Regions from separate parts of the Buttiauxella noackiae genome, predicted to be linked through region 2. Evidence: predicted binding sites of a transcription regulator. Region 2 holds the regulator's gene; each other region holds the start of a gene.
The links. Region 2 encodes PurR, which represses purine synthesis genes. Its sites were predicted from a motif close to CANGCAAACGTTTGCNTG; they were not measured.

Region 1 (7,619 bases), 1.5 Mb from region 2:
ACCGCGTATTGCGGTACGTAGCGGTCAGTGGGATTTTCTGGCCGCAATGGTGCAGGCGGGCGTGGGGATTGCGATTCTGCCGGAGATTATTTGCCAAAAACTGGATAAAAACACGCTGATGTGGCTGCCGTTAAACAGCGATTTAACGTGGCAGTTGGCGATGATTTGGCGCGATGGGGTTTATATTTCACAAAGTGCACAGGCATGGATTACCTGCTGTAAGGAGTTTTGGCCGGTCAGTTCATAAGGCCTCATCCCAATCCTCTCCCCCAGAAGAGGGAGAGGATTAGTCGATTACTGCTGTTCGACCAGCAACGCTTCAAGCAAATCAAGATCGTGCAGCAGCTTCATCAGTGTTTCATTGCTGATTTTTTGTATGGCACGCAGATGGTACAACTCGGCACGTTCAGAGCGTAGTGCTGCCAGGCGGAAACGGCGCTCAAGGTTCTCTTCAAGCTCGCTGCTCTCCACGTCATTGCGCCCGTCTGCTCTGCGGCGCAAATTCCCGATAACCCGCGAACTGACCTCTTTTAGCAGCTGGTCATCAATGTTTTCATTGACGTCAGATTGCAGCCGCTCCTCCATTTTCTGAATCGCGACAATCGCCACTTCAGCCGTTGCCGCACGCGCGGTACGCTCTTCCTGCCGCGCCACAGATTTGTCAGGAACTTCCACATTACGCAGCAAAATAGGCAGCATAATTACCCCGGCAAACAGCGAGAACAGAATCACGCCTGCCGACAGGAAAATTAATTCGTATCGTGCCGGGAACGGTGAACCATCACCCAGAAGCAACGGAATGGAAAGGACACCCGCAAGCGTAATCGCACCACGCACACCGGCAAATGATGCAATACACAATTCACGTGTTGAGTAGTTACCGAACTCCAGAGGACGCTTTTTCATAAAGCGCAGGCTAATGCGTTTCATGGTCCACAGCCATAAGAAACGCACACCGATCAGAGCAAAATAGATAAGCCCAACATCAACAAATAACATCCAAAGTTCGACGTTCGGATCGGCATTTGCCGCTGCAATGGAGGTTTTCATGATACCCGGCAGTTGCAGCCCCAAGAGTAAGAACACCATGCCGTTGAACACAAATTCAAGCATCGCCCAGACGCTATTCGCACGCAGGCGCATTGCCAGTGGTGCGCTGCGCAACACGCCTGAACGGGTGATAGTCATACCCGCAGCAACCGCCGCGAGAATGCCAGAAACGCCGATGTGTTCGGCAATCAGGTAAGATGCGAACGGCAACAGCAGAAGCAGCAGGATTTGTGTTGCAGGCTCGTCACCGCTCCAGCGGCTCATCAGACGCAGTGATTTACCGTACAGCCAGCTAACTGCAATCCCGGCCAGCAGACCACCAATCGCCACTTTGAAGAACTCGAGCGTGGCACCGCCGACGGTAAACACCATCGTCCCCACTGCCACGGCAACCGCCATTTTCAACGATACCAGGCCGGAGGCATCGTTCATCAGCGCTTCGCCCTGCAAAATCCCCATAATTTTCTTGGGAATACGCCCTTCTCCGACAATACCGGAGAGCGCCACGGCATCCGTCGGTGAGAGAACAGCAGCCAGCGCAAACGCTGGGATCAGCGGAATGCCTGGCACCAGGAAATAAATCAGGAAGCCAATGCCGACCACGGTAACCAGCACCAGAACCAGCGCAAGGCCAATGATTTCCCGTCCGTGGTTGAGAAACTCGTGCGTCGGCGTTTTCCAGCCATCTGCAAAGAGCAATGGCGGAATAAACAGCACCAGGAACAGTTCCGGGTTGAAGTCGACATGCAAACCAAAGTGCGGCCAGGCAAGCACAGCGCCTATCGCGATTTGCATTAACGGAAGCGGGATCTGGAACGGGAGCATGCGCGTTGCCACGCCAGAAAGAGAAACCACAAGGGTCATGATGAGAATAGTAAAGAAAATTTCCATGCTTTCCTTGAGAACGGTGTGTCGTGAAACCCTTTTTGCAGGATGTTATTTTACCTGATAGTAAAACAACTTTTTACACCGGAAGGAAACAGGAAAAGACTTGATTGGAATGAGTCAGAAATACTTGCGCTCATTTAATCAAAATAATTCACGTCGCAGCAAGGCGGCAAAAGAACTCCCCCCAGGAGCTTACATTAGTAAGTGACTGGGGTGAGTGAGTGCAGCCAACACAGCTGCAACGTGAAGTATGAAGATTAAATAGCCCAGCCGCCGGCGTAGAAGGCAACTAACGCAATGGCAATCACTACCGTTCCGATATTCAGCTTACGCCACTCACCAGAGACGATACGGCCAATCACCAGAGTTGCGAAACCAATCATGATGCCGGTAACGATGTTACAGGTCAGCACGATAAATACCGCAGTAATCAGGCCCGCCATGGCATCAACAAAATCTTCAAAATCGATTTTGCCCACGTTGCTCAGCATCAGCAAACCAACATACATCAGCGCCGGAGCGGTAGCGTATGCAGGAACCAGATAAGAGAGCGGTGAGAGGAACAGAATCAGCAGGAACAGCACACCAACGGTGATTGCCGTCAGGCCGGTTTTACCACCTGCAGCAGTACCTGCCGCAGATTCGATGTAAACCGCAGCAGGAGCCGCACCCACCAGGCCTGAGAACACGGAGCTCAGGGAGTCGGTAGTCAGCGCTTTGCCGCCATCGATGATTTGACCGTCTTTATCCAGCAGATTTGCCTGCCCTGCAACGGCGCGGATGGTGCCGGTTGCATCGAATACGGCAGTCATTACCAGCGCCAGAACGCTTGGCAACACCACTGGGTTCAACGCGCCCATGATATCCAGGCTGCCAATCAGTGAATTACCCGCTTCATCTTTCAGCGAAGGCATAGCAAAAATGCCAGAGAAATGAACATTTGGGTCGAAGATCAGGCCAAAAATAGAAATACCGATGATGGTCAGCAGAATGCCGCCAGGGACTTTCAGTTTTTCCAGACCGATGATCACCGCAAGGCCAATCAGCGACATAATAACCGGGAAGCTGTCGAAATGACCGAGCGCAACTGGCAAGCCATCAAGTGGGTTTTTGATTACCAGGCCGACACCGTTGGCAGCAATCAGCAGCAGGAACAGACCGATACCGATACCCGTACCGTGCGCAACACCCATCGGCAAGTTACGCAAAATCCAGCTACGAATGCCGGTTGCAGAGATGATAGTGAACAGCACACCCATCAGGAACACAGCACCTAACGCAACAGGTACGCTGATGTGTTGGCCGAGCACCAGGCTGAATGCGGTAAACGCAGTCAGTGAAATGGCACAACCGATTGCCAGCGGCAGGTTCGCCCAAAGGCCCATGACGAGAGAGCCAACACCGGCTACCAGGCAAGTCGCCACAAAGACCGCCGCAGGAGGGAAACCTGCTTTACCGAGCATGCCCGGTACAACGATCACGGAGTACACCATCGCGAGGAAGGTCGTTAAACCCGCCACAACTTCCTGGCGAACGGTACTACCACGTGCAGATATTTTGAACCAGGCGTCAATGCCGCTGGTTGCACGCGGAGAATGATTAGACATAGTGAAAAATCCCCTGAGATTTTTATGATTACGTTGGTATGCGTGGTGGACAATCCACTGCTAATTAAACGTTCATACCCTTCATTTTTCGGGTTACGGACTTTTCCGGTAACGCGAATAAGTTGAGTAGATCCCTATACTGCGTTTGTGACAAATAAGGGCGTCACAAAAAAAGCAAACGTTTAACTCCGCGCATACAAACTAGGTGTCAAAATTAAGGCAAACGATTATCCGGCCTTCTTACATGGATTTTCAACCGAACTTTGCCGCTTTTTGTCGAAAACAGCATTGGCCGGTCAAAATATCGCCACCTCGTGCGCAAACGTTATCGTCGATGCGCAATTTAGCAACAATGATGCAAGATACTGGTTATATATTTTCCTGACTCATAGGATTTTTCGATAACTGGACTTATGGTATTTCAAATGGTCCACCTTGCTGAATTGCTCGCTGCCAGGCCGGACGCATTTGCACTTTACCGTACCAATTTTGCAGATTCGGTAAGTCGTTAATGCCACCACGCGAGAGCAACGCGATCACCGGGAAACTCATCTGAATATCTGCGGCGCTAAACGCCTGCCCGGCAAACCACGGATTTTGTTGCAGCGAATCTTCGAGGTAACGCGCATGGGTCATAATCTGTTTATTGAGATAAGCTTTTTGCACACCCTGCCCTAACACCTTCCCCACTGGGCGCAATAGCCACGGAACTGGCGCTTTCCCGAGACTACCGAACACCAGTTTCATCATTAATAACGGCATTAACGATCCCTCGGCGTAATGCAGCCAAAAACGATAACGGAGTTTGTCTTCGCTGCTGATCGGTTTGAGGCGGCTTTCGGCGTCATAGGTTTCTTGCAGGTATTCAATGATTGCCCCCGACTCGGCGAGGATATTGCCATTATCTTCCACCACCGGTGACTTCCCTAATGGGTGCACGGCTTTTAATGAAGCGGGGGCCAGCATAGTTGGTTCGCGCTCGTAGCGAACAATCTGGTAAGGCACCTGTAGCTCTTCAAGCATCCATAAAATGCGTTGCGAGCGGGAGTTATTGAGGTGATGGACGATAAGCATAAGGTAACCTTTTGTTTAGCAAGATGAGTTAACTATAGGTAAATGTGCAAAGAGTGAAGCATTAAAATTGTTCAAAAAACATGCAATACCACCTTGAAACCTGGCCGAGCAGAACTACAATTAAATTGTCAGCGCAATCCGGAACCTCCTGAGAATGTGTGATTGAGGGACGCTGATGTCGGGGGAAACCCTCCTTGCGAAAAGCGGGATAGATCGAAAGACAAAGACCGGGAATAAACTAAAGCGCCGAAGTTGGGCGCTTTAGTTTTGCCTGCTATTTTGCCTGCTATTAAGGTTAATCATCTTCCAGTAAACGAGCACCCGTCCCCTCTTCACCGAGTTTATCGCCTGGGTTTCGCAGCGGGCAGTCAGCACCCGATAGACAACCGCAGCCGATACAACCGTCCAGTTCGTCACGAAGTGCCGTCAGCGTATGAATGCGCCGGTCCAGTTCCTCGCGCCATTGCGACGACATTTTTTTCCAGTCGTTCTTATTGATTTTGTGTCCATCGGGCAGCACGCCAAACTCTTCACCAATGGTCGACAGCGGAATGCCAATACGCTGCGCAATTTTAATAATGGCTACATTTCGCAGCACATCACGCGTGTAACGACGCTGGTTTCCGCTATTTCTTCTGCTTTTGATAAGACCTTTGCTCTCGTAGAAGTGCAAAGCCGAAACGGCCACGCCGCTACGCTTCGCCACTTCGCCAGGACTGAGTAAGGGTTTAAAGCGCGGTAATTTCTTTTCCATAATGCTCTTTACCTCAAGTTAACTTGAGGAATTATACTCGCTGCCATTAGAACCAGCTAATTGAAATCGAGCTTGAGGATCGCTTATGGCACATCAGGACATTATTAAAACTTTGACTGAATGGATTGACGATCACATTGATCAACCGTTGAACATTGATGTTGTGGCAAAAAAATCAGGCTATTCAAAATGGTATCTTCAGCGGATGTTCCGCACGGTGAAACGCCAGACACTGGGTGAATACATTCGGCAGCGTCGCCTGTTGATGGCGGCCAAAGAGTTACGCAATACGCAGCGCCCGATCTTTGATATTGCGATGGACTATGGCTATGTCTCTCAACAGACATTTTCGCGTGTTTTCCGCCGCGAGTTCGACCGTACACCAACCGACTATCGCCACCACGCCTGAAGCTATTTGTGGAAGAATTGTTACCTGACAGCCCGATAAAATGGGTCAGAAAATGCGCCGCAGAACTGGCGATTAAAAGAACAAGTGTGATATAGTTCACAAATCCTGTGAGACAGGATTCTTCTTACATTTTCTGTACCCACTCATTCCCCTGACGGTCCCTGAGCTGTATTTGCCGCGCCTTGTGTCGCGCGTAACCGTTGAGCGTGATGAGTTATGCTTAAGGAACAGTTTTCATGGCGGCAATTACTACCAGCGTTTTACTTATGCGCTGGCCTTTAGTCAGTGCGGTTTTGATGTTTTTAGCCAGCACATTGAACATCCAGTTTCGCAAATCCGACTACGCATTTTTAGCGCTGGTGAGCAGTGGTCTGGGTATCGCTGCATCTTTGTGGTTTGCAACGGGTCTGTTAGGGCTGACTCTGGCCGATTTCCCAGTAATTTGGGCATCGTTCAAAGACATCATGATTGAGATATCAAGCCATGCGCCGCCAGAATGGCCGATGGTGTTGACCTGATGGGTCTGATTTGAATTGATAACGGCCTCATTGCGAGGCCGTTTTTGTTTGTATCGGTTAGCTTTTGCCGTCGCGGGCATCCACCGTACTTTGCCTGAATATCAGCTCAGCTTTGGCTCTACTCCCCGTCGGTTCATCGTGGTTGGCAATTTTTTCCAGCATGAGTTGGCAGGCTTCTTGCGCAAGCCGTTTCTCATTTTGCCGCATCGACCAAATATTGTTGGCGAGGAAACTCAGCATAATATTGTCATCAAAAGTGCCAATATTAATTTCATGAGGAATATAGCCATACCGCTCACGCAACACGCCTAATGCCCCTTGCAAAATAGGCAATGATGACGCAATGAAATGTTGCGGCCAGGTATGATGGGTGTCGATGTAGTCCGTCATCATTTTTTCCCCATCGCTCAACTGGTTGTGCCCAGCGCTACTGATATGCGCGGGCGTCCACTCGATGCCGTGCTGTTCCATCGCTGCGCGATATCCAGTCAAACGGTCAATTATCGAAGGGGAATCAGGGTCGCCCACAAAGAATTGAATCGGCGCATGAATATGGTTCAGCATTGCGTCAGTCAGCCTAAAACCGCTATCAACGTTATCCGTTACCACGCAGCATGTACCTTCCACACCAAAATCCCGATCAAGAAACACCATCGGTTTCAGACAGTTTTTCAAGTAATGCGCCTGGCTTGCCGCGTTTGTCGACACGACAAAAATTCCATCAACGTTGCGATTTTCCAACGATTTCACCAACAGATTTTCATAAGCAGCATCGTTGTTGGTGCAACTTATCATCAACTGATAACCCTGTTCGCGGCAGCGAGCCTCCAATAATTCAGCCAGCGCGGAAAAGAAGGGGTTCGATAAGCGTGGTATCACCAGACCAAAGGTATCGGTCTTATTCAACTTCAAACTACGTGCAGCAAGATTGATGGTATAGCTATGTTTTTTAACGTAGCTATTAATCCTTTCCTGGGTCTTTTCGCTAATGCGATATTTCTGCGCGTTGCCATTCAACACCGCGCGAACCGTTGTGATGGAGACGCCAAGCTCCATGGCGATTTGCTCAATTGTCTTTGCCAATCTAACCCTTCCTTAGCTGGAGCTGGTTTGTTTACGCCATAAGGCTTTCAAACGCGGACCAAAAATCGGTAGCAACAGTGTCAGTATCGCGATACCTAAGAACACCGCACAGACCGGGCGCGTCAGAAATATCATCGGATCACCTTCGGAGATAACTAACGTGCGACGGAAATTTGATTCAGCCATTGGGCCAAGAATAATACCAATTACGATAGGCGACATAGAAAAGTCCAGCT
Region 2 (7,619 bases):
GGCACAAGCATTCAGATAATAACTAAACATGCGTTTGAATCGTTCTGAATAGTTATCTGCAATTTCTGGCCAAAAGTTATTGAAGCGTTCATGCCAGGCCATCAATGTTTTGTCGTAGTCGGCACCAAAGTTATGCCAATCCTCCATCACAAAATGACCTTCGCTGGCATCGGCAATCTGGCGTACTGAAGGCAGACAACCATTAGGGAAAATGTACTTGTCTATCCATGGATCAACACCATTAAAGGTTTTATTCGAGCCAATAGTGTGCAGCAGAAAAATACCGTCAGGTTTTAAGTTGCGGTCGGCAACATTAAAATAGGTGGCATAGTTTTTCGGCCCAACATGTTCGAACATCCCGACAGAAACAATGCGGTCAAATTGCATATCCAGTTCGCGATAATCTTGCAGAGCAATTTTAACGTTAAGACCAGTACAGCGCTCTTGCGCCATTTTTTGTTGCTCAGCGGAAATGGTTACACCATGAACGGCCACACCGTAATTCCGGGCAGCAAATTCTGCCAGACCGCCCCAGCCGCAGCCAATATCAAGTAGCGTCATTCCTGGCTCAAGATGCAGCTTATCGCAGATCATTTTCAGCTTGGCGTTTTGTGCATCACTTAGCGTGGTTGCCTCTTTCCAATAACCGCAGGAATATTGCATATGTTCATCGAGCATGCGGCTAAATAAGTCATTGCCCAGATCATAATGTTCTTTGCCGACTATCCATGCGCGTTTTTTTGATTGCAGATTAATTAAGCGCGCGGCAGCTACACGTAACGTGTCTTTTAAATGGTGAGGGAGTTGTCGCTCAAGCCCGGCGCGAATGGCGTTATGGAAAAAAATATCCAGCCGTTCGCAGTCCCACCAGCCGTCCATATAGCTTTCACCAAGACCCAGTGTACCTTCTTGCAGAACACGCTTAAAAAAATCGGGATGCTTAACCTGGATATCGAAGGGGCGTGGGCCATTAATTTCTATCCCCGCCTGCGTGAGCATATCGTTCACGATTCGATACCACGGGTTATTTCTTATTCTGACTTCTTCTATACACGATGAACTCATAGCTTCTCCACCACCAATGTGAGAGGAACCTTAAAACAGCGTAGACGCTATTTTGGGCATGTGAGAAATGTCACGGAAAATTCCGTGTGCCTGATATCCGACGTAGAACAGAGAAAGGGGACCGGGAGCCCCAAAAAAAACCTCTAAAACAAAAACGGGAGCCAAGAGGCTCCCGTTTTAATGTGATTATTATGGTGTTATTTGTTGAGCCGTTTATGAGTATAGGCTCGCTTAAGCGGTGATTCAATCACATATTCTTAGCAAGCTAACTACATTAATGCTGAGTTATTTTAATCTTAATGTGCATCGGATTCAGCCGTTTGCCAGACTTCGGCATTTTTGCGGCGCTGAAACAAATAGCCCAGTATGGCCAGCACAATTGTGGCTAGCATGACACTGGTGGTGGTCAGCAGCGGTGTTGCCACAAGCCAGGAAACCATCAGGCTTGCGAAGAAACATAGCCCTAATTGCAGCGTGTTTTGCAGCGCTGCGGCTTTTCCCGTGGCTTGTGGGAAAGGCAACAAGGCGGAAGCGACAACAATTGGGTAAATAGCGCCGTTGGCAATGGCCATCACACAGAATGGAATCAGCAGAGCAGTCAGGGTGGCATGACCGCTAACAGCGACCGCCCACGTGCCGAAAATACTCAGAGTATACAGAGCCAACAGCCAGGGCAGCATTTGCTTGCCTTGCCATTTTTGCAGAGCACTACGGCAGCCGTATCCACCAATCAGGAAGGCGATAGTTTGTGGTACGTAGCTCAGGCCGATCGCCGCCGGGCTGTAACCCATATCGTTCAGAATAAACGGAGATCCGGTTAGCCAGGCAAAGAAGCTGGCTGAGCAGGCTGCGTAAATCAATACGTTGCCGCTATATACACGCGAGCGAAGTAACGACATAAAGCTGACTTTATTGTCTTCTGTTTGCGGGTGGTGCTGGGTACGTGGTTTCAGACGCAAAGTTGGGATCATCAGCACCAGTGTGATGGCAAACAGCGTGGCGAAAATAGCCTGCCAGTCAAAGTGGGTCAAAATCCAACTACCCAGAAGCGGAGCCAGCGCAGGAGACAGGCCAACCAGCGGCATAATCGTTGCGAAAATACGATTTGCACGGTTTGCCGGGTAGTAATCGGTCACCAGCGCCTGCCAGCTTACCGCGGCAGAACATACACCAACGGCCTGAACGAAGCGCAGCACCAGCAGAGCAGTGGCACTTTCTACCCACAACATACCAATACAACCGACGGCGAACAGGCTCAGGCCTGCTAACAAAATTGGTTTACGTCCGAAATGGTCAGATAACGGCCCCCACATTAACTGGGCAAGCGCAAAGCCGGCAAGGAACAGGCTCAGACTCGCACTGACGGCGGAGGCATCGGTCTGTAAATCTTGCTGAATGGCAGCGAAAGCAGGCAGATACATGTCTGTGGCGAGGAAGCCCAACACACTTAATCCAGCCAGCCAGATAAGAAATCCTTTTGATGGTTGCATAATGTTCTCTTGTTTTATCGTGCAGGTTGATTGCCGCGTGAGTGTACGGAGTGCAAATACGCTTGTGAAACGCTAATATTTGTAGGTTGCGTTCAAAAAATTTGTGAGCAGAGAAATGTGGTCAGAATATTCGCTGGAAGTGATAGATGCGGTAGCGCGCAATGGTAGCTTCAGCGGTGCAGCACAAGAGTTACACCGCGTTCCGTCAGCTATCAGCTATACGGTACGGCAGTTGGAAGACTGGTTAGCCGTTCCGTTATTCGAACGTCGTCATCGGGATGTAGAATTAACCCCCGCAGGCATCTTTTTTTTGAAAGAAGGCCGCTCTGTTATCAAAAAAATGATGACGACACGGCAACAGTGCCAACAGATCGCAAATGGATGGCGCGGCCATCTGGCGATAGCCGTCGATAATATCGTTAAGCCCGAACGAACGCGGCAGTTGGTGTTGGATTTTTATCGCCACTTTCCTGATATCGAACTGCGTATTTTTCAGGAGGTGTTTAATGGCGTGTGGGATGCGCTAGCTGACGGACGAGTTGAAGTCGCGATTGGCGCGACACAAGCCATTCCTGTCGGGGGGCGCTATGCTTTTCGCGATATGGGGGCGCTGAGCTGGCGCTGTGTGGTGTCATCAAACCATCCGCTGGCACGACAGGGCGGAACTTTAAGTGATGATGATCTACGGGCCTGGCCGTCGTTAGTACTCGAAGATACTTCCCGTTCGCTACCGAAGCGTATTACCTGGCTTTTGGATAACCAGCGTCGAGTTGTGGTTCCGGACTGGGAATCAGGCTCTGATTGTCTTAGCGCGGGGTTATGTATCGGCATGGTGCCATTGCACATAGCAAGGCCGTGGTTGGCTTCTGGGCAGTGGAGTCAGCTGACACTCGATAACCCATTCCCGGATGCAGCATGTTGCCTGACATGGCGGCAAAATGACGCTTCGCCAGCCCTGGCCTGGCTGCTGGAGTATTTAGGGGATAGCGAGACGATGAATCAGGAGTGGTTGCAGGAGCCATTATAAATCGGGTGGTAATCCACCCGACAACTGCATTTCATAGGTCGGATAAGCATAGCGTCATCCGACTTAACTTAGCGACGATAATCGCGGAATGGACCATCTGCCACTGAACGGCGTTCAATCAGACGTGGATGGACTTCAATCGACTGCGACTCTTCGCGTTTATTGACGATTCTATCCAGCAGCATATTGAATGCTGTTTCACCCAACGAATCCTTCGGCTGGTGAATAGTGGTCAATGCCGGTGAGAAATAACGCGCGTTACGCACGTTGTCGTAACCGATAATGGAAATATCCTGCGGCACGCGTAAACCCATCTCATCAGCAGCACAAATTGCGCCCATCGCCATAATGTCACCGCCGCAGAATACTGCAGTTGGGCGATGAGACTGACCGATTATCTGCTGCATGGCGCGGTAGCCTGACTCAGGTTCAAAGTCACCTTGAACAATCCAGTTGTCAGGAATAGAGATACCCGCTTCTTCAAGTGCCTTCATAAACCCTGCATGGCGGCCACCACCGGTATTACGTTCCATTTGACCGGGAATTGCACCAATCTCACGGTGGCCACGCTCAATCAAATAACGTCCTGCCAGGTAGCCACCGTGGAAAGCATTATCGACAACGGAGTCGGTAAAATCTGCGCGGGCTTCACCCCAGTCCATCACAACCATTGGGATGTGACGATATTCTTCAAGCATAGTCAGTAATGATTCCGGGTATTCAGAACACATCACCAATAGGCCATCAACGCGTTTTTGCGCCATCATGGACAAATAGGCGCGCTGTTTTTCGAAGTTGTTATGCGCATTACCCAGAATCAGGGTATAGCCTTTTTCAAAGCAGCTATTTTCGACAGCTTCAATTATCTCGGCAAAATAGGGTGCTTCGCTGGAAGTGGCTAGCAAACCAATCGTTTTGGTGTGATTAACTTTCAAGCTACGCGCGACGGCGCTAGGTGAATAGTGCAATTGTTTAATCGCAGCCCATACCGCATTACGTGTCTCTTCCGCCACAAAACGGGTTTTGTTGATCACATGTGATACGGTTGTAGTGGAAACGTTTGCGAGCTTCGCTACGTCCTTGATTGTCGCCATTAAATTTCACTCCGGGCCATATCGTAAACCCCTGATAACCAATGTGTTAAACGATTGCGTACGCTAACTCCTGAGGCAACGTTAAGGTTGCAGGTATGCCGGGATTGCGACATAAAACGGAAGGAGGGCGTTGAATAGATGGTACGCAATAAATTAGCGTGGGATTTTGGCCTATCCTGGAGAAAAGTGAAAGAGGGAAAAGCGATATCAGGTTAAAACGAGGGGGATTTTTATGTCTGATTGTGGGAAAATCAATCCGACACACCGATTGTAAGGTAATAAAAGGAGTTTGCTAATGAGTACCGATCTGAAATTTTCAATCATGACCACGGTTGTTGTTTTGGCACTGATTGTGTGTGGCGCGCTAACCGCCGTACTGCATTGATACATCGCTCTGATTAAAATGGGCCGCAATCGCGGCCCATATCTTTTAGGTTTTATGCTGCCAGGTTCTTCGCAACAAACTCCCAGTTCACCAACGCCCAGAAATGCTCAAGGTAACCAGCACGAGCATTGCGGTAGTCGATGTAGTACGCATGTTCCCACACATCCACAGTCAATAACGGCGTTGCTGCTGTTGTCAGTGGTGTACCCGCGTTTGAGGTAGAGACGATCGCCAAAGCACCATCTTCTTGTTTGACAAGCCAGGTCCAGCCAGCGCCAAAGTTTTTGATAGCCGCATCAGTGAATTGCTGTTTAAACTCAGCAAAGCTACCAAATGACTTATTAATGGCTTCCAGAAGCTCTCCAGTTGGTTCACCGCCAGCATTTGGTGCCAGGCAATTCCAGTAGAAGGTATGGTTCCAGACCTGAGCTGCGTTGTTAAACACGCCACCTTCGGAAGTCCGAACGATCTCTTCGAGAGTTTTACCTTCAAACGCGGTGCCCTTAACCAGATTGTTCAGGTTAGTGACATAAGTTTGATGGTGTTTACCGTAATGGTATTCCAGAGTTTCGGCGGAGATATGCGGTGCTAAAGCATCTTTTGCATATGGTAGTGCAGGTAGTTCGAACGACATTGCTGACTCCTTATTACCCGTGATACTTCGAGCTACATCTTTGTTGGCTTTATTCATTCTCTTGCCGCTGCGATGCAACTCGAATTACTTTGGGTATCTATTGTTAAATAAACACTTTTAGTGCGGGTTTAGGGTAACAAATTGAAAGGATAAGCAAAAGAGGGAACTTACCTGCCCAGGGAAGGGCAGGTAGCAGATTTAACGAATGGTTTTAGGTGTCATAACGCGTTTTGCGCCGACATAGTGACGTTGCCAGTAATCTTCGCTCAAAGAGGTGATCTGGATGTCCTGACCGGTACGTGGTGACTGAATGAATTTACCATTGCCGACGTATACACCAACGTGATCAGCAGTACCACGACCCTGAGTACGGAAGAACACCAAATCACCCGTTTCCAGCTCTCCACGATCTACAGATGAGGCATCACGCAGGTGATACATCTCATTAGCGGTACGAGGAATACGGAACTTCACTAAGTCTTTGTATGCGTAGTAAACCAGACCACTGCAATCGAAACCGGTAACTGGTGAGGTGCCACCCCAACGATACGGCTTACCGATCTGGCCCATCAATTTGTTCATTGCCGTTTTTTGTGCTTTTTGCACACGGACTTTATGCGCCGCTGCAATCGTCGTTGGCTGTTCTGATTTCACTTTTACACAATGCGCTTTATGGCCTTTACGCGGCTTGCTGCATTTTTCGGTGAAAGTAACAGGCTGGGCTTTTGCGAGCTTAGAAGTTTTATTGCGGGAGTTTTTTGCAAGATTCTTTGTTTTAGCGCTGCTGGCATTTTTGGCGGTTTTACTTTTTGCGGCAGTTGTTTCTTTTTTCTTGCTGGCCGTTTTAGCTGAGGTGGTGCTTTTTTTGCTGGCGGTGGTGGTTTTACTCTTACTGCTCTTTTCTGTGCTCTTCGTTGTATTTTTCACAACGTGCGCTTTGGACGCCACCACGGGACGAGCGTGCTCAGACGCCTGCGTCAATGGTGTATACGGCAAGGTAAATAGCAGAGCACAGAGCGTGATAGAAATTTTTGTTATCCGCGCCACTCGACAATCCCCTGGTTAAAATGAATGCATGAGAAAAACCATCATGCCCGTGTATGATTTTGCGAAACCCGCCGATTCTAATCTATTAAGTACGATAAAGTTAATAACCTTTTACTATTCGTCTTGCTGTTTCGTTACCGGACGCAAAAAAAATAACCAAACTAATGGTTGTAAGGCTATTTATTGATCAGGCTTAGGATTATTTGCTGATTTTCAGTGGCAGGAAAAGTGTTATTCTTAATGCATGTTGTCCCTCCATCGCGTACGACAGAAAAACCCTGTAAAAAATGGTGTTTTCTGGAGGGGGCGTCAATCGCTACAATGGCAGGCTAATGCCAGGACTTGGTTTGAGGAAGCATGCAATGAGCACTATTGAAAAAATCCAACAACAGATTACTGAGAACCCAATTCTTCTTTATATGAAAGGTTCTCCGAAACTGCCTAGCTGTGGCTTCTCCGCCCAGGCTGTGCAGGCGCTATCCGCTTGTGGTGAGCGTTTCGCGTACGTTGATATTTTACAGAACCCAGACATCCGTGCTGAGCTGCCAAAATACGCTAACTGGCCTACCTTCCCGCAGCTGTGGGTTGATGGTGAGCTGGTTGGCGGTTGCGATATCATCATTGAGATGTATCAGCGTGGTGAATTGCAATCTCTGATTAAAGAGACTGCAGCTAAGTACAAATCTGAAGAGCCAGACGCAGAGTAATTTGCAACCCGAATCAGATCTAGCCAGAAGTAAAAAGCGACCCGTTAAGGTCGCTTTTTTTATGCTTCAGATTCTGGCTCAACCGGTAAGGGTAGAGGCCAACCACCGAGTCGTTTCCAGCGGTTGACGATTTCGCAAAATAGCATGGCTGTTTGCTCAGTATCATATAG
Region 3 (7,303 bases), on a different contig from region 2:
CTTAGCTGGCGGTCTGGGTTGTTTCCCTCTTCACGACGGACGTTAGCACCCGCCGTGTGTCTCCCGTGATAACATTCTTCGGTATTCGTAGTTTGCATCGGGTTGGTAAGCCGGGATGGCCCCCTAGCCGAAACAGTGCTCTACCCCCGAAGATGAGTTCACGAGGCGCTACCTAAATAGCTTTCGGGGAGAACCAGCTATCTCCCGGTTTGATTGGCCTTTCACCCCCAGCCACAAGTCATCCGCTAATTTTTCAACATTAGTCGGTTCGGTCCTCCAGTTAGTGTTACCCAACCTTCAACCTGCCCATGGCTAGATCACCGGGTTTCGGGTCTATACCCTGCAACTTAACGCCCAGTTAAGACTCGGTTTCCCTGCGGCTCCCCTATACGGTTAACCTTGCTACAGAATATAAGTCGCTGACCCATTATACAAAAGGTACGCAGTCACCCCATAAAAGAGGCTCCCACTGCTTGTACGTACACGGTTTCAGGTTCTGTTTCACTCCCCTCGCCGGGGTTCTTTTCGCCTTTCCCTCACGGTACTGGTTCACTATCGGTCAGTCAGGAGTATTTAGCCTTGGAGGATGGTCCCCCCATATTCAGACAGGATACCACGTGTCCCGCCCTACTCTTCGAGTTCACAGTAGGTGTATTTTTGTGTACGGGAGTATCACCCTGTACCCTGCGACTTTCCAGACGCTTCCACTAATACACAAACTGATTCAGACTCTGGGCTGCTCCCCGTTCGCTCGCCGCTACTGGGGGAATCTCGGTTGATTTCTTTTCCTCGGGGTACTTAGATGTTTCAGTTCCCCCGGTTCGCTTCGTTAAGCTATGTATTCACTTAACGATAGTGCAACGAATTGCACTGGGTTTCCCCATTCGGAAATCGTCGGTTATAACGGTTCATATCACCTTACCGACGCTTATCGCAGATTAGCACGTCCTTCATCGCCTCTGACTGCCAGGGCATCCACCGTGTACGCTTAGTCGCTTAACCTCACAACCCGAAGGTGTCTCGTAAGACAACAATCGATGTTGTGAAAATTTGAGAGACTCGAACACACTTCACTTCCTTTCTTATTACGGAGAAAGGAAACAGTGTGTCGTTTCAATTTTCAGCTTGTTCCGGATTTTTAAAGAGCAAATACTTCTCAGCACACTGTTAAACAGTACACTTAGAAGTATTGGGTGAGCATGAAATGATGGTGGAGCTAAGCGGGATCGAACCGCTGACCTCCTGCGTGCAAGGCAGGCGCTCTCCCAGCTGAGCTATAGCCCCATCGATTTCGTAAAACCTTATATTTTTTCTTACCGATAATTCTTCACTGGTCAAGGCGCAATTTCGCGACGCATACTTTGGTATGCGAGCCGGAATTGCAACGCAGAACAGGGGAGAATTTGGTAGGCCTGAGTGGACTTGAACCACCGACCTCACCCTTATCAGGGGTGCGCTCTAACCACCTGAGCTACAAGCCTATAAGGTTTTACTGCTCGTTTTCTATCAGACAATCTGTGTGAGCACTACGCAAGTTCGTATCTTTCAGGTAAGGAGGTGATCCAACCGCAGGTTCCCCTACGGTTACCTTGTTACGACTTCACCCCAGTCATGAATCACAAAGTGGTAAGCGCCCTCCCGAAGGTTAAGCTACCTACTTCTTTTGCAACCCACTCCCATGGTGTGACGGGCGGTGTGTACAAGGCCCGGGAACGTATTCACCGTAGCATTCTGATCTACGATTACTAGCGATTCCGACTTCACGGAGTCGAGTTGCAGACTCCGATCCGGACTACGACGCACTTTATGAGGTCCGCTTGCTCTCGCGAGGTCGCTTCTCTTTGTATGCGCCATTGTAGCACGTGTGTAGCCCTACTCGTAAGGGCCATGATGACTTGACGTCATCCCCACCTTCCTCCAGTTTATCACTGGCAGTCTCCTTTGAGTTCCCGGCCGAACCGCTGGCAACAAAGGATAAGGGTTGCGCTCGTTGCGGGACTTAACCCAACATTTCACAACACGAGCTGACGACAGCCATGCAGCACCTGTCTCAGAGTTCCCGAAGGCACCAAGCCATCTCTGGCGAGTTCTCTGGATGTCAAGAGTAGGTAAGGTTCTTCGCGTTGCATCGAATTAAACCACATGCTCCACCGCTTGTGCGGGCCCCCGTCAATTCATTTGAGTTTTAACCTTGCGGCCGTACTCCCCAGGCGGTCGACTTAACGCGTTAGCTCCGGAAGCCACTCCTCAAGGGAACAACCTCCAAGTCGACATCGTTTACGGCGTGGACTACCAGGGTATCTAATCCTGTTTGCTCCCCACGCTTTCGCACCTGAGCGTCAGTCTTTGTCCAGGGGGCCGCCTTCGCCACCGGTATTCCTCCAGATCTCTACGCATTTCACCGCTACACCTGGAATTCTACCCCCCTCTACAAGACTCTAGCCTGCCAGTTTCGAATGCAGTTCCCAGGTTGAGCCCGGGGATTTCACATCCGACTTGACAGACCGCCTGCGTGCGCTTTACGCCCAGTAATTCCGATTAACGCTTGCACCCTCCGTATTACCGCGGCTGCTGGCACGGAGTTAGCCGGTGCTTCTTCTGCGAGTAACGTCAATCACTGCGGTTATTAACCACAATGCCTTCCTCCTCGCTGAAAGTACTTTACAACCCGAAGGCCTTCTTCATACACGCGGCATGGCTGCATCAGGCTTGCGCCCATTGTGCAATATTCCCCACTGCTGCCTCCCGTAGGAGTCTGGACCGTGTCTCAGTTCCAGTGTGGCTGGTCATCCTCTCAGACCAGCTAGGGATCGTCGCCTAGGTGAGCCATTACCTCACCTACTAGCTAATCCCATCTGGGCACATCTGATGGCAAGAGGCCCGAAGGTCCCCCTCTTTGGTCCGAAGACGTTATGCGGTATTAGCTACCGTTTCCAGTAGTTATCCCCCTCCATCAGGCAGTTTCCCAGACATTACTCACCCGTCCGCCGCTCGTCACCCAGGAGCAAGCTCCCTGTGCTACCGCTCGACTTGCATGTGTTAGGCCTGCCGCCAGCGTTCAATCTGAGCCATGATCAAACTCTTCAATTAAAAGCTTGATTTGCTTCAACTCGTGAAGCGGTGCTCAAAAATTAACTTTCGTAATAATTCAACTAAATGAATTACTGCTTGGTCACTCTTCAAGACTTGATATTTTTTGTGATACCCGAAGGTATCTGAGATATCAATCCTGCGAGTGCCCACACAGATTGTCTGATAAATTGTTAAAGAGCAGTGAGTTYSGCGCTTTCGCTTGCTAACTCGAGGTGGCGTATATTACGCTTTCCTCTTTCAGAGTCAACCCTTAATTTCAGGATATTTGACTCTCATCGCCGCCGTTACTCTGTGATGTTGTTCACATGTTCCGTGTCGATGGAGGCGCATTATAGGGAGTTATCCTGAGGCTGCAACCCTAAATATGCACMAATTTGACTGACTGCTGCATTCCACAGCAAAACCCCACCTTATACGCAGTTGTGCACAAAGTTATCCACATTCGTGATGAGGTCCTAAATTTTGCGAGCGTGACGCAAACGTTTTCGCTACAATGCACCCGCAATAATTGGATGCCCCGTTTTGGGGCGTTAGCTGAGTTTTAGGGAAAATAACTAAAATTCAGCTAACGCTCTTCTATATGCGAACCAAAGCTAAGGGATCAAACCATGCAACAACGTCGTCCTGTACGCCGCGCTCTGCTCAGTGTTTCTGACAAAGCCGGTATCGTCGAATTCGCCCAGGCGCTCTCCCAACGTGGCGTGGAGCTGCTGTCCACTGGCGGAACCGCTCATCTGCTGGCTAAAGCTGGCCTGCCGGTAACCGAAGTCTCTGACTACACCGGTTTCCCGGAGATGATGGATGGACGCGTCAAAACCCTGCATCCAAAAGTCCATGGCGGTATTCTGGGCCGTCGCGGCCAGGATGATGCGATCATGGAACAACACGCTATCTCCCCAATCGATATGGTTGTCGTCAACCTCTACCCGTTCGCACAGACTGTTGCCCGCGAAGGCTGCTCTCTGGAAGATGCGGTAGAGAATATCGATATTGGTGGCCCAACCATGGTGCGTTCCGCTGCGAAGAACCATAAAGATGTGGCAATCGTAGTAAAGAGCAGTGACTACGGAGCGATTATTAGCGAGCTGGATGCTAATGAAGGATCTCTGACGTTAGAAACCCGTTTCGATTTGGCTATTAAGGCTTTCGAACACACCGCCGCTTACGACAGCATGATCGCCAACTACTTCGGTAGCATGGTTCCTGCATACCATGGCGAAAGCAAAGATCCTTCTGGTCGTTTCCCTCGCACGCTAAACCTGAACTTCATTAAGAAGCAGGATATGCGTTACGGTGAAAACAGCCACCAGCAAGCCGCCTTCTATATAGAAGAAGAAATTAAAGAAGCCTCCGTTGCCACCGCAACTCAGGTTCAGGGCAAAGCGCTCTCTTATAACAACATTGCCGATACCGATGCGGCACTGGAATGTGTGAAAGAGTTCAACGAGCCTGCATGCGTTATCGTGAAGCATGCAAACCCTTGCGGTGTGGCTGTTAGCAATTCCTTATTAGATGCCTACGACCGCGCCTATAAAACTGACCCAACGTCTGCATTCGGGGGCATCATCGCGTTCAACCGTGAACTGGATGCCGAAACCGCGCAGGCGATTATCTCCCGCCAGTTCGTTGAAGTGATTATTGCTCCGTCAGCCAGCGAAGAAGCGCTGAAGATCACATCTGCTAAGCAAAACGTTCGCGTTCTGACTTGCGGCCAGTGGCAACAACGTGTTCCGGGCCTGGATTTCAAACGCGTTAACGGCGGTGTGTTAGTACAAGATCGCGATCTGGGTATGGTTACAGCCGCAGACCTGCGTGTTGTTAGCAAGCGCCAGCCGACAGAGCAAGAACTGCGTGATGCGTTGTTCTGCTGGAAGGTAGCAAAGTTTGTTAAGTCCAACGCGATTGTGTATGCCCGCGAGAATATGACTATTGGTATAGGTGCCGGTCAGATGAGCCGTGTTTACTCCGCTAAAATTGCCGGTATCAAAGCAAGTGATGAAGGCCTGGAAGTAAAAGGCTCCGCAATGGCATCCGATGCCTTCTTCCCGTTCCGTGACGGTATTGATGCCGCTGCGGCAGTTGGCGTGAGCTGTGTTATCCAGCCTGGCGGTTCGATCCGCGATGACGAAGTGATTGCCGCCGCTGACGAACATGGGATCGCCATGATCTTTACCGATATGCGCCACTTCCGCCATTAATCCCGGAGCGTCTATAAATGAAAGTATTAGTGATAGGTAATGGCGGGCGCGAACATGCGCTGGCCTGGAAAGCGTCGCAGTCACCCTTAGTGCGCACGGTATTTGTTGCTCCAGGCAATGCCGGCACGGCTCTGGAACCCGCTTTGCAGAACGTGGCGATTAGCCCAACGGACATCCCTGCTCTGCTCAGCTTTGCGCAAAACGAAAAAATCGATCTGACGATTGTTGGCCCGGAAGCGCCACTGGTGATTGGCGTGGTTGATGCATTCCGCGCGGCTGGCTTGAAAATCTTTGGCCCAACTCAGGGCGCTGCGCAGTTAGAAGGTTCCAAAGCCTTCACCAAGGATTTCCTGGCTCGCCATAAAATCCCAACGGCTGAATACCAGAACTTCACTGAAGTGGAGCCAGCGCTGGCCTACGTCCGTGAAAAAGGTGCACCGATTGTGATTAAAGCCGACGGACTGGCTGCCGGTAAAGGCGTGATTGTCGCAATGACGCTGGAAGAAGCAGAAGCAGCGGTAAACGATATGCTGGCTGGTAACGCCTTCGGCGACGCCGGACACCGTATCGTGGTGGAAGAGTTCCTCGATGGCGAAGAAGCCAGTTTCATTGTGATGGTTGACGGTAAGAATGTGCTGCCGATGGCTACCAGTCAGGATCATAAACGCGTTGGAGATGGTGATACCGGCCCGAATACTGGCGGTATGGGGGCTTACTCCCCGGCTCCGGTCGTGACTGATGAAGTCCACCAGCGTGCTATGGACCTGGTTATCTGGCCAACCGTGCGCGGCATGGCGGCTGAAGGGAATACCTACACCGGTTTCCTGTATGCTGGCCTGATGATCGACAAACAAGGTAACCCGAAGGTTATCGAGTTTAACTGCCGCTTTGGCGACCCTGAAACCCAGCCGATTATGCTGCGCCTGCAATCAGACCTGGTTGAGCTGTGTCTGGCCGCCTGTGATGGCAAGCTGGATGTGACAACATCGAAGTGGGACGAGCGCCCATCGCTGGGTGTCGTGATGGCCGCAGGCGGCTACCCTGCTGATTACCGTAACGGTGATGTGATTCATGGTCTGCCACTTGAAGAAGTTGCAGACGGCAAGGTTTTCCATGCCGGAACTAAACTACGTGAAGACGATATGGTCGTGACGAATGGCGGACGCGTTCTGTGCGTGACCGCATTAGGCGATACCGTTGCACAAGCGCAGCAGCGCGCATATGAGCTTATGAAGGATATCCATTGGGATGGCAGTTTTAGCCGTTCAGATATTGGCTATCGTGCTATTGAGCGTGAAAACGCAAAGTAAGATTCAAAACTCGATGTGATATTCAAGACCGCCCGCGTGAACTGACCCCATAAAGTTGGACGGTTTATATCAGGCGGCTATCTGGGCCTGGGTTCGGTACTCTACCGGACTCAGGCCTTTTAGTTTCTGTTTTATTCTTTCATGGTTGTAATAGTAGATATATTCGTCAATAGCATCCCGTAACTCCCTGATGCTTTTATACTCCTCCAGATACAGGCATTCCGTTTTCAGCGTGCCGAAGAAGCTTTCTATCACCGCATTGTCATAGCAGTTTCCCTTGCGTGACATACTCTGTTTCAGCCCTGCTTCCCTGAGTCGCTTCTGATAGTGCGCCATCTGATACTGCCAACCCTGGTCTGAATGTACCAGCGGATATTCACCTTCACTCAGAACCGACAGCGCCTTACTCAGCATATCGTCCACCATCGACAGAACGGGTCGATGCTCCATCTGATACGCCACGATTTCACCGTTATACAGGTCAAGGACCGGGGATAAATACAGCTTTTCCCCGGCAATTTTAAATTCTGTCACGTCTGTTACCCACTTCTGGTTGGGTTTGTCTGCACTGAACTGGCGGTTCAGCACATTACCCGCAGCTTTGCCATATCGCCCTTTGTAAGAGTTGTATTTCTTCCTTCTGATACAGGCGGTTAAGTCTAACTGCTGCATCAGTCTCTGAACCGTTTTATGATTCAGTGA
Region 4 (7,619 bases), on a different contig from region 2:
GCATGGGTGAGTCACTCCTTTTTCTTTTCCCGGGTGAACATTAACTTATCACCCGGGAAATTAAGAACCTATCCCGGCAACCGACTTTTTGGGCGCCCTTGCCCAAGCAGCACTGCAAGTTTTGCGCCTCCCTGAGTGGTTTCCATCAGAATCTTACATACGCTGGTTAGCGGCACTGACAGGAGCATACCCACCGGGCCGAGCAGCCAGCCCCAGAACAGCAATGACAGAAACACCACAAAGGTCGACATCCCGAGGCCGCGCCCCATCATGCGTGGTTCGAGGATATTCCCGAGCAGCATATGCACCGCAAGGAACAGCACGCCAACCAAAATCATTTCATAGGTACCGTTAAACAAAAACGCCTGAATCATTGGCGGAATAGCGGAAATAACCGAACCGATATTGGGGATGTAATTGAGCAAGAATCCCAACACGCCCCACATCAATGCAAATTGCACGCCCAGCAGTTCGAGGCCAAGCCAGATAATCAGACCGGTCCACAGGCTGATGAGCGTTTTTAGCGCCAGATAATGCGTCACACCTTTGAGTGCGCGGTGCAGGCTGGCGATATGAATTTTCGGGTTGGAAAGGGCGAAGCGCAGTTTGTACGGAACGTGGCGCACTTCGAAAAGCATAAATACCACAGTCATCACCAGCAGCAGAATACTGGCCATCGCGCCAGAAAGTCCGGTCATTAACGTGGTGGCGTAAGACATCACTTTCTCAGAGTCCATACGCTGCAACATGCGTTCAGGTGATAATCGCAGGTGCATAAACGGCAGCATCTTTTCGAGCTCAAACACTTTTTGCGTCAGCATCTTGTTGTACTTCGGCAGCATATCGATGAATTCAGACATGGATGCCGCCAGCACACCGACCACCATCGTCAGTACGACGAGCATCGCAAACACGACCATCGAAATTGCGAGCGGGCGGTTTACTCCTCGACGAATCAGCCAGGTGACCAGCGGATTGAGCACAATGGCAAAAAATAGCGCGAGCAATAGCTGCACGATAATGTCTGCCGCAGCATGAATCCCGGCAAGAATAATCACCAGCGCTGAAAGCTTTATTAGAATATGTAGCCCGGTTTTATCGGGTTCTGGAGAGAGCATGGAAAAATCCTGAAAAGGAAGAATTCTCTAAGTGTAGCGCTTCGTTTATTTCGCACCCGCAGGGCAAGTCTGAAAGTCTGTTGCTGAAATGTGAATCTCGACGTGTATATACTGGGGAACGCTGTTTTAAAAGTGAATGCCCGATGCCTGACCTCACTCCTACCCCCGCATTAAGCAGTTTCCGACTCAATCTACAGATTGTCTCTGTAGTGATGTTCAACTTTGCAAGCTACATGACCATTGGCCTGCCACTGGCTGTTTTGCCAGGTTACGTTCATGACGTGATGGGCTATAGCGCATTTTGGGCCGGGCTTGTGATAAGCCTGCAATATTTCGCCACGTTGCTAAGCCGCCCACATGCCGGGCGCTACGCAGATATTCTTGGCCCTAAAAAAATCGTCATTTTTGGTTTATGCGGCTGCTTCCTGAGTGGGGCGAGTTACATGCTGGCGGCGCTTGGCAGTGCCTGGCCGTTGGTGAGTCTGGTGTTGCTTTGTATAGGACGCGTCATTTTAGGGATTGGGCAAAGTTTTGCCGGAACCGGTTCAACGCTCTGGGGCGTGGGTGTCGTCGGGTCGCTGCATATTGGGCGGGTGATCTCCTGGAATGGCATTGTGACCTATGGCGCGATAGCGATGGGCGCTCCGTTGGGCGTGCTCTTTTATCATCTCGGCGGGCTAAAACTGTTAGCTGGAATTATTATGGCAGTGGCACTGGTGGCTGTGTTGTTGGCACTTCCACGTCCGGCGGTAAAAGCCAATAAAGGCAAACCGCTGCCGTTTCGCGCGGTGCTAGGCCGCGTCTGGCCTTATGGTATGGCGCTCGCTCTCGCATCTGCCGGTTTTGGTGTGATCGCAACTTTCATCACGCTGTTTTACGACGCCAAAGGCTGGGACGGTGCTGCTTTTGCGTTAACACTCTTTAGTTGTGCGTTTGTGGGCACTCGCTTACTTTTCCCGAACGGGATTAACCGCTTCGGCGGCCTGAATGTGGCAATGATTTGTTTCTCGGTCGAGATTATCGGTTTGCTGTTTGTAGGGTTTGCCGTTGAGCCGTGGATGGCAAAAGTAGGCACATTCCTTACCGGTGCGGGTTTCTCGTTGGTGTTCCCGGCGCTGGGCGTGGTGGCGGTGAAAATGGTGCCGCAGCAAAACCAGGGAAGTGCACTTGCGACCTATACCGTATTTATGGATTTATCGCTGGGTATTACCGGGCCGTTCGCCGGGTTAGTGATGGCTTACTCCGGTGTATCGGTGATTTATCTGGCGGCAGCAGTGCTGGTTTGTATCGCATTGCTGATGGCATGGCAGTTAAAAAAACGGCCTCCGGTTGAGCAACCGGAGGCCGTGTCATCATCACAGCAACAATAGTTATTTGATGGTGATGGTATTAATGATGTTCTCAGCGGCAGTTTGCGCCAGTTGCTGATTATCCGCAGGCAGTGTGATCTGCATGGTTAACAGTTGGTTATCTACTTTACCCAGGATAACAGATGAGTAAGCTGTCTGGCCTTTTGCAGAGATAATACTGTCAAGTTGTTGCAGCGTGTGGCCTTTAATCTCAATGGATTTATTGGTCACGACTTGCAGCTGCGGGTCTCGAGCACGTTGTTGTTCTTCAAGACGTTTTGTCAAAGCTGCCAAATCGTCAGGCGTATTGTCACCGACAATCACAATGACTGCTTTCTGACCCGTAGCATCAGAATATACGTGCATGTTGTTTGCCTGAGTGCCCAATTTACCGCTCTGGTCGGTCATATCGGCGGGCAGTGCAAAGCTTATTTTCCCGTCCAGCAGGCTGACCGGCTGACCGGCTGCGCTGCTTTGCGCCGCAGGCGTAGTAGCCGTTTTGCTGTCGTTGTTATCGCAAGCGGCCAGGCCTAATACCAGCAGGCCGATACCGACATATTTTACCAGGTTACCCATGACTTCTTCCTTTACGTTAGCAAGCCTTTGCGGCCTTCTACGCATCTTATCACAAGATAATTCAACCACCGTCAACCCGGCTGCAACGCCGAACTTTCAGACTTATCTGCCAGACGTTTCAACAACATATTCAGCAAAACACCGTACATCGGCAGGAAGAATACAATGCTGATAAGCACTTTAAAGCAGTAATCTACGATGGCGATTTCGACCCAATGCTGCGCCATAAACGCATCCGGGCTGCGCCAGAAAGCAATAAAGAAGAAGGAGAGGGTGTCGCTGACGTTACCCAGGAACGTTGAAGCCGTTGGCGCAAGCCACCAGTGGCGGCTCTGACGCAGGCGGTTAAACACGTGCACATCCAGAATCTGCCCTAACGCATAAGCCATAAAGCTGGCGGCGGCGATACGGGCGACGAACAGGTTGAAGTGCAGTAACGCGTCAAACCCTTGCCAGGTGCCCATATAAAATAGTGCAGAAATGGCGTACGAAATAATCAGCGCGGGCATCATCACGGCAAAAATAATGCGGCGTGCGAGAGGGGCGCCAAAAATGCGTACCGTCAGATCAGTTGCGAGGAAAATAAACGGAAAACTAAACGCGCCCCAGGTGGTATGGAAGCCAAAAACCGAGACCGGTAATTGCACCAGATAGTTGCTGGAGGTGATCACCAGCAAATGGAATAGCGATAGCCAGAACAGCGCTTTAGTGCGCTGAGTAGAATTGAACTGCGTCATTTTGTAGCCTTTTTAGTGAAAGGGGTGAGGGAACCCTGGTCTTTTTTAAAGCGGGGGCGATGATACTGCTTTAGCCCCGCTTTGCAATGGTTAATTTTAACGCAATCGTTCACGTGACTTGCACGAGAATCTTCCCGGCGTAAACTATCGCGGTTTGTTAATTGCGAGTTTTCTCATGACCGATCTTTTTTCTAATCCTGACCACACTCTCGATGCCTTGGGCCTGCGCTGCCCCGAACCCGTCATGATGGTGCGTAAAACAGTCCGCAATATGCAGGCTGGCGAAACCCTGCTGGTGATTGCTGATGACCCGGCAACTACCCGCGATATCCCTGGATTTTGCATTTTCATGGAACACGAACTGCTTGCCAAACAAGTGGAATCATTGCCTTACCAATACCTGTTGCGTAAAGGCTAATAACGCCGCGCAAGCCCTCTGCTCCCCGCTTTGGGCTTCTGAACCCTCTTTGCATCTCTAATGAACCCCAATTTCATTTTTTGTCGCTTTTTGTGAAGTGCTTCACCCACGCTTTTCTCCACGTAGTCTAGTTTTTAATCGACAAATTAAAACATTGTTTTACTTCCTACCTCACATTTCTACCTCTGCTGGAGCGACACAATGAAGAAGACCTTTCTGCCTGCTTTTGCTGGTTTATGTCTGTCTACCGCGTCAGTTCTGTTTGCACATTCTGCACTCGCACAAGTGATTAAAGCCGCTGACGTTCACCCGGAAGGTTATCCGAACGTGGTCGCGGTGCAGCATATGGGCGAAAAACTTAAGCAAGAAACCAATGGTGATTTAGAGATTAAAGTGTTCCCAAGCGGTGTGCTTGGGGATGAAAAACAGATGATCGAACAGGCGCAAATGGGGGCGATCGATATGATCCGCGTTTCGATGGCGCCGGTTGCTGCGATCCTGCCGGATGTTGAAGTCTTTACCCTGCCGTACGTATTCCGCGATGAAGACCATATGCACAAAGTAATCGACGGCGATTTAGGGAAAGAGATTGGCGACAAGCTGACGAATAACCCGAAATCTCGCCTGGTGTTCCTCGGCTGGATGGACTCTGGCACACGTAACTTGATTACCAAAAACCCGGTTGTAAAACCTGAAGATCTTAAGGGGATGAAAATCCGCGTTCAGGGTAGCCCGGTCGCACTGGCAACGCTTAAAGACATGGGCGCAAACTCGGTCGCGATGGGCGTGAGCGAAGTGTATAGCGGTATGCAAACCGGCGTTATCGACGGCGCTGAAAACAATCCACCGACATTTATTGCCCACAACTACATGCCGGTCGCCAAGAACTACACGCTGAGCGGCCACTTCATCACGCCAGAAATGCTGCTTTATTCCAAAGTGAAGTGGGACAAACTGACGCCTGACCAGCAGCAAAAAATTCTTACCCTGGCGCGTGCCGCGCAAATGGAACAGCGCCAATTATGGAATGCCTATAACACACAGGCGCTGGAAAAAATGAAAGCCGGTGGCGTGCAGTTCCATGAAATCGACAAAGCCTGGTTTGTGAAAGCGACGGAGCCAGTCCGTAAAGAATACGGCGATAAACATCAGGACCTGATGAAAGCTATTGCTGATGTTCAGTAACTTTTGCCGCTAACGTTTTCGTGGAGGACATCCTATGTCCCAACGCTATTCAGACTTGATGGATAAAGTTTATTTGCTGGCGATGTTTGTGGCGGGGCTATCTCTGCTGGTGATGACTGTCATTATTCCGATTGGAATTTTCTCGCGCTATGTCCTTAACCGTGGGGAGTCCTGGCCGGAACCTGTAGCGATAATCTGCATGGTGACCTTCACGTTCATTGGCGCGGCGGTAAGTTACCGCGCCGGTTCACATATTGCGGTTAACATGCTGACAGATCGTCTGCCGCTTGCGTGGCAGACGTTTTGCGCACGTATCGTCGACCTGCTCATGCTGATCATCTCACTGGTGATGTTCTATTACAGCTTCTACCTGTGTGCAGATTTATGGGAGCAACCTGTTGCCGAATTCCCTGTTCTCACTTCTGGCCAAACCTATCTCCCGCTGCCTGTTGGCGCGATTTTATTGATTCTGTTTGTTGTCGAGCGATTACTGTTTGGCTCTCAAGAGAACCGCCCGGTAGTGCTGCTTGGTAATCATGGTTAAGACCAGGGGATAACATGGACGCATTTATATTATTAGCAACACTCGCGGTGCTGCTTGCAGTGGGTATGCCTGTGGCTTTTGCCGTTGGGCTAAGCGCCATTGTGGGAGCGCTATGGATAGATTTGCCGCTAGAAGCGATCATGATTCAAATCACTAGTGGGGTGAATAAATTTACCCTGCTGGCGATCCCGTTCTTTATCCTGGCCGGGGCGATTATGGCGGAAGGGGGCATTGCCCGTCGTCTGGTCAATTTTGCGTATATTTTCGTTGGGTTTATTCGCGGCGGGTTGTCGCTGGTGAATATCGTGGCGTCCACTTTCTTTGGCGCGATTTCCGGATCGTCTGTGGCGGATACGGCATCTATCGGCAGCGTAATGATCCCGGAAATGGAGAAAAAGGGTTATCCACGTGAATATGCCGCTGCGGTGACTGCTAGTGGATCGGTACAGGCGATTTTGATCCCACCGAGCCATAACTCGGTGATTTACTCTCTGGCGGCGGGTGGCACAGTTTCTATTGCTACACTGTTTATCGCCGGGATCTTGCCAGGTTTGCTGCTGGGTTTCAGCCTGATGGTGATGTGCCTCGGGTTTGCTCATAAGCGCGGTTATCCGAAAGGTGAACGCATTCCCTTCAAACAAGCGTTAAAAATTTTCTTTGATGCGCTTTGGGGCTTGATGACGGTGGTCATTATTCTCGGCGGGATTTTAACCGGGGTCTTTACCGCAACCGAATCGGCGGCAGTGGCCTGCGTGTGGGCGTTCTTCGTGACCATGTTTATCTACCGCGACTACAAGTGGAACGAACTGCCAAAACTGATGTTCCGCACCGTAAAAACAGTCTCTATTGTGATGATTTTGATCGGTTTCGCGGCGGCGTTCGGTGCGGTCATGACTTATATGCAACTGCCTTCGCGCATCACCGAGTTCTTCACTTCGCTATCTGACAACAAGTACGTGATTCTGATGTATCTGAACATCATGCTGCTGCTGATTGGCACGTTGATGGACATGGCGCCGATTATCCTGATCCTCACGCCGGTACTCTTACCGGTGACGAATTCACTGGGTATCGATCCGGTTCACTTTGGCATGATCATGATGGTGAACCTGGGCATCGGTTTGATTACACCTCCGGTCGGTTCGGTGCTGTTTGTCGCCAGCGCGGTGAGTAAGCAGAAAATCGAAGTGGTGGTTCGCGCAATGTTGCCGTTTTACGCCATGCTGCTGTTGGTGCTGGCGATGGTGACGTATATCCCGGCGGTTTCGCTGTGGTTGCCGCATACTTTGGGGATGAATTAACTCGCCCTAATCGGTGGATGACGCAGTCGCTTATCCACCCTACGAACCGGGATTTTGTAGGTTGGGTAAGCGCAGTGCCACCCGACATTAACTCGACGTTCAAGAAGGTTGTTACAAATGCCCAGCCAAAGCTGGCCGGGCATTTCATTATTTCTTCCGCAGCAACCGCAAAGCATTGGCCGTAACCAATGCCGTCGCACCTGAGTCGGCTAATACCGCGAGCCACAGGCCAGTGATCCCTAAAAGCGTGGTCACCAGGAAAATCCCCTTCAGACCCAACGCGATCGTGATGTTCTGGCGAATATTGTTATGCGTGGCTCGTGCCAGGCTAATCATGCTAGCCAATTCCGTCAGACGGTTATGCGTGAGAGCTGCATCGGCGGTTTCAAGC

Region 1: IX31_RS08190 (NCS2 family permease) is a predicted target of PurR. The motif match lies at 3,717-3,734, and genes of this name have one in related genera.
Region 3: purH (bifunctional phosphoribosylaminoimidazolecarboxamide formyltransferase/IMP cyclohydrolase) is a predicted target of PurR. The motif match lies at 3,566-3,583, and genes of this name have one in related genera.
Region 4: tusA (sulfurtransferase TusA) is a predicted target of PurR. The motif match lies at 3,879-3,896, and genes of this name have one in related genera.

The regions. Positions count from the first base shown of each region.
Region 1 is NZ_JPRU01000001.1:1,810,954-1,818,572, forward strand. It holds gene IX31_RS08180 (LysR family transcriptional regulator) at 1-247, shown strand, start outside; gene IX31_RS08185 (Na+/H+ antiporter) at 295-1,941, opposite strand; gene IX31_RS08190 (NCS2 family permease) at 2,196-3,545, opposite strand; gene IX31_RS08195 (glutathione S-transferase family protein) at 3,957-4,619, opposite strand; gene soxR (redox-sensitive transcriptional activator SoxR) at 4,915-5,373, opposite strand; gene soxS (superoxide response transcriptional regulator SoxS) at 5,459-5,782, shown strand; gene IX31_RS08210 (YjcB family protein) at 6,019-6,300, shown strand; gene IX31_RS08215 (LacI family DNA-binding transcriptional regulator) at 6,358-7,383, opposite strand; gene IX31_RS08220 (tripartite tricarboxylate transporter permease) at 7,396-7,619, opposite strand, start outside.
Region 2 is NZ_JPRU01000001.1:330,825-338,443, forward strand. It holds gene cfa (cyclopropane fatty acyl phospholipid synthase) at 1-1,065, opposite strand, end outside; gene punC (purine nucleoside transporter PunC) at 1,362-2,555, opposite strand; gene punR (DNA-binding transcriptional activator PunR) at 2,671-3,582, shown strand; gene purR (HTH-type transcriptional repressor PurR) at 3,651-4,676, opposite strand; gene cydH (cytochrome bd-I oxidase subunit CydH) at 4,972-5,061, shown strand; gene sodB (superoxide dismutase [Fe]) at 5,114-5,695, opposite strand; gene IX31_RS01470 (C40 family peptidase) at 5,894-6,742, opposite strand; gene grxD (monothiol glutaredoxin 4) at 7,105-7,449, shown strand; gene rnt (ribonuclease T) at 7,509-7,619, opposite strand, start outside.
Region 3 is NZ_JPRU01000007.1:17,839-25,141, reverse strand. It holds rRNA gene IX31_RS20720 (23S ribosomal RNA) at 1-1,002, opposite strand, end outside; tRNA gene IX31_RS20715 (tRNA-Ala) at 1,209-1,284, opposite strand; tRNA gene IX31_RS20710 (tRNA-Ile) at 1,405-1,481, opposite strand; rRNA gene IX31_RS20705 (16S ribosomal RNA) at 1,551-3,090, opposite strand; gene purH (bifunctional phosphoribosylaminoimidazolecarboxamide formyltransferase/IMP cyclohydrolase) at 3,702-5,291, shown strand; gene purD (phosphoribosylamine--glycine ligase) at 5,309-6,601, shown strand; one part of gene IX31_RS23050 (IS3 family transposase) at 6,671-7,303, opposite strand, start outside.
Region 4 is NZ_JPRU01000003.1:240,787-248,405, reverse strand. It holds gene IX31_RS17030 (M24 family metallopeptidase) at 1-4, opposite strand, end outside; gene IX31_RS17025 (AI-2E family transporter) at 69-1,118, opposite strand; gene IX31_RS17020 (MFS transporter) at 1,262-2,488, shown strand; gene IX31_RS17015 (DcrB family lipoprotein) at 2,489-3,043, opposite strand; gene IX31_RS17010 (7-cyano-7-deazaguanine/7-aminomethyl-7-deazaguanine transporter) at 3,115-3,780, opposite strand; gene tusA (sulfurtransferase TusA) at 3,956-4,198, shown strand; gene IX31_RS17000 (TRAP transporter substrate-binding protein) at 4,400-5,383, shown strand; gene IX31_RS16995 (TRAP transporter small permease) at 5,418-5,927, shown strand; gene IX31_RS16990 (TRAP transporter large permease) at 5,942-7,228, shown strand; gene zntA (Zn(II)/Cd(II)/Pb(II) translocating P-type ATPase ZntA) at 7,376-7,619, opposite strand, start outside.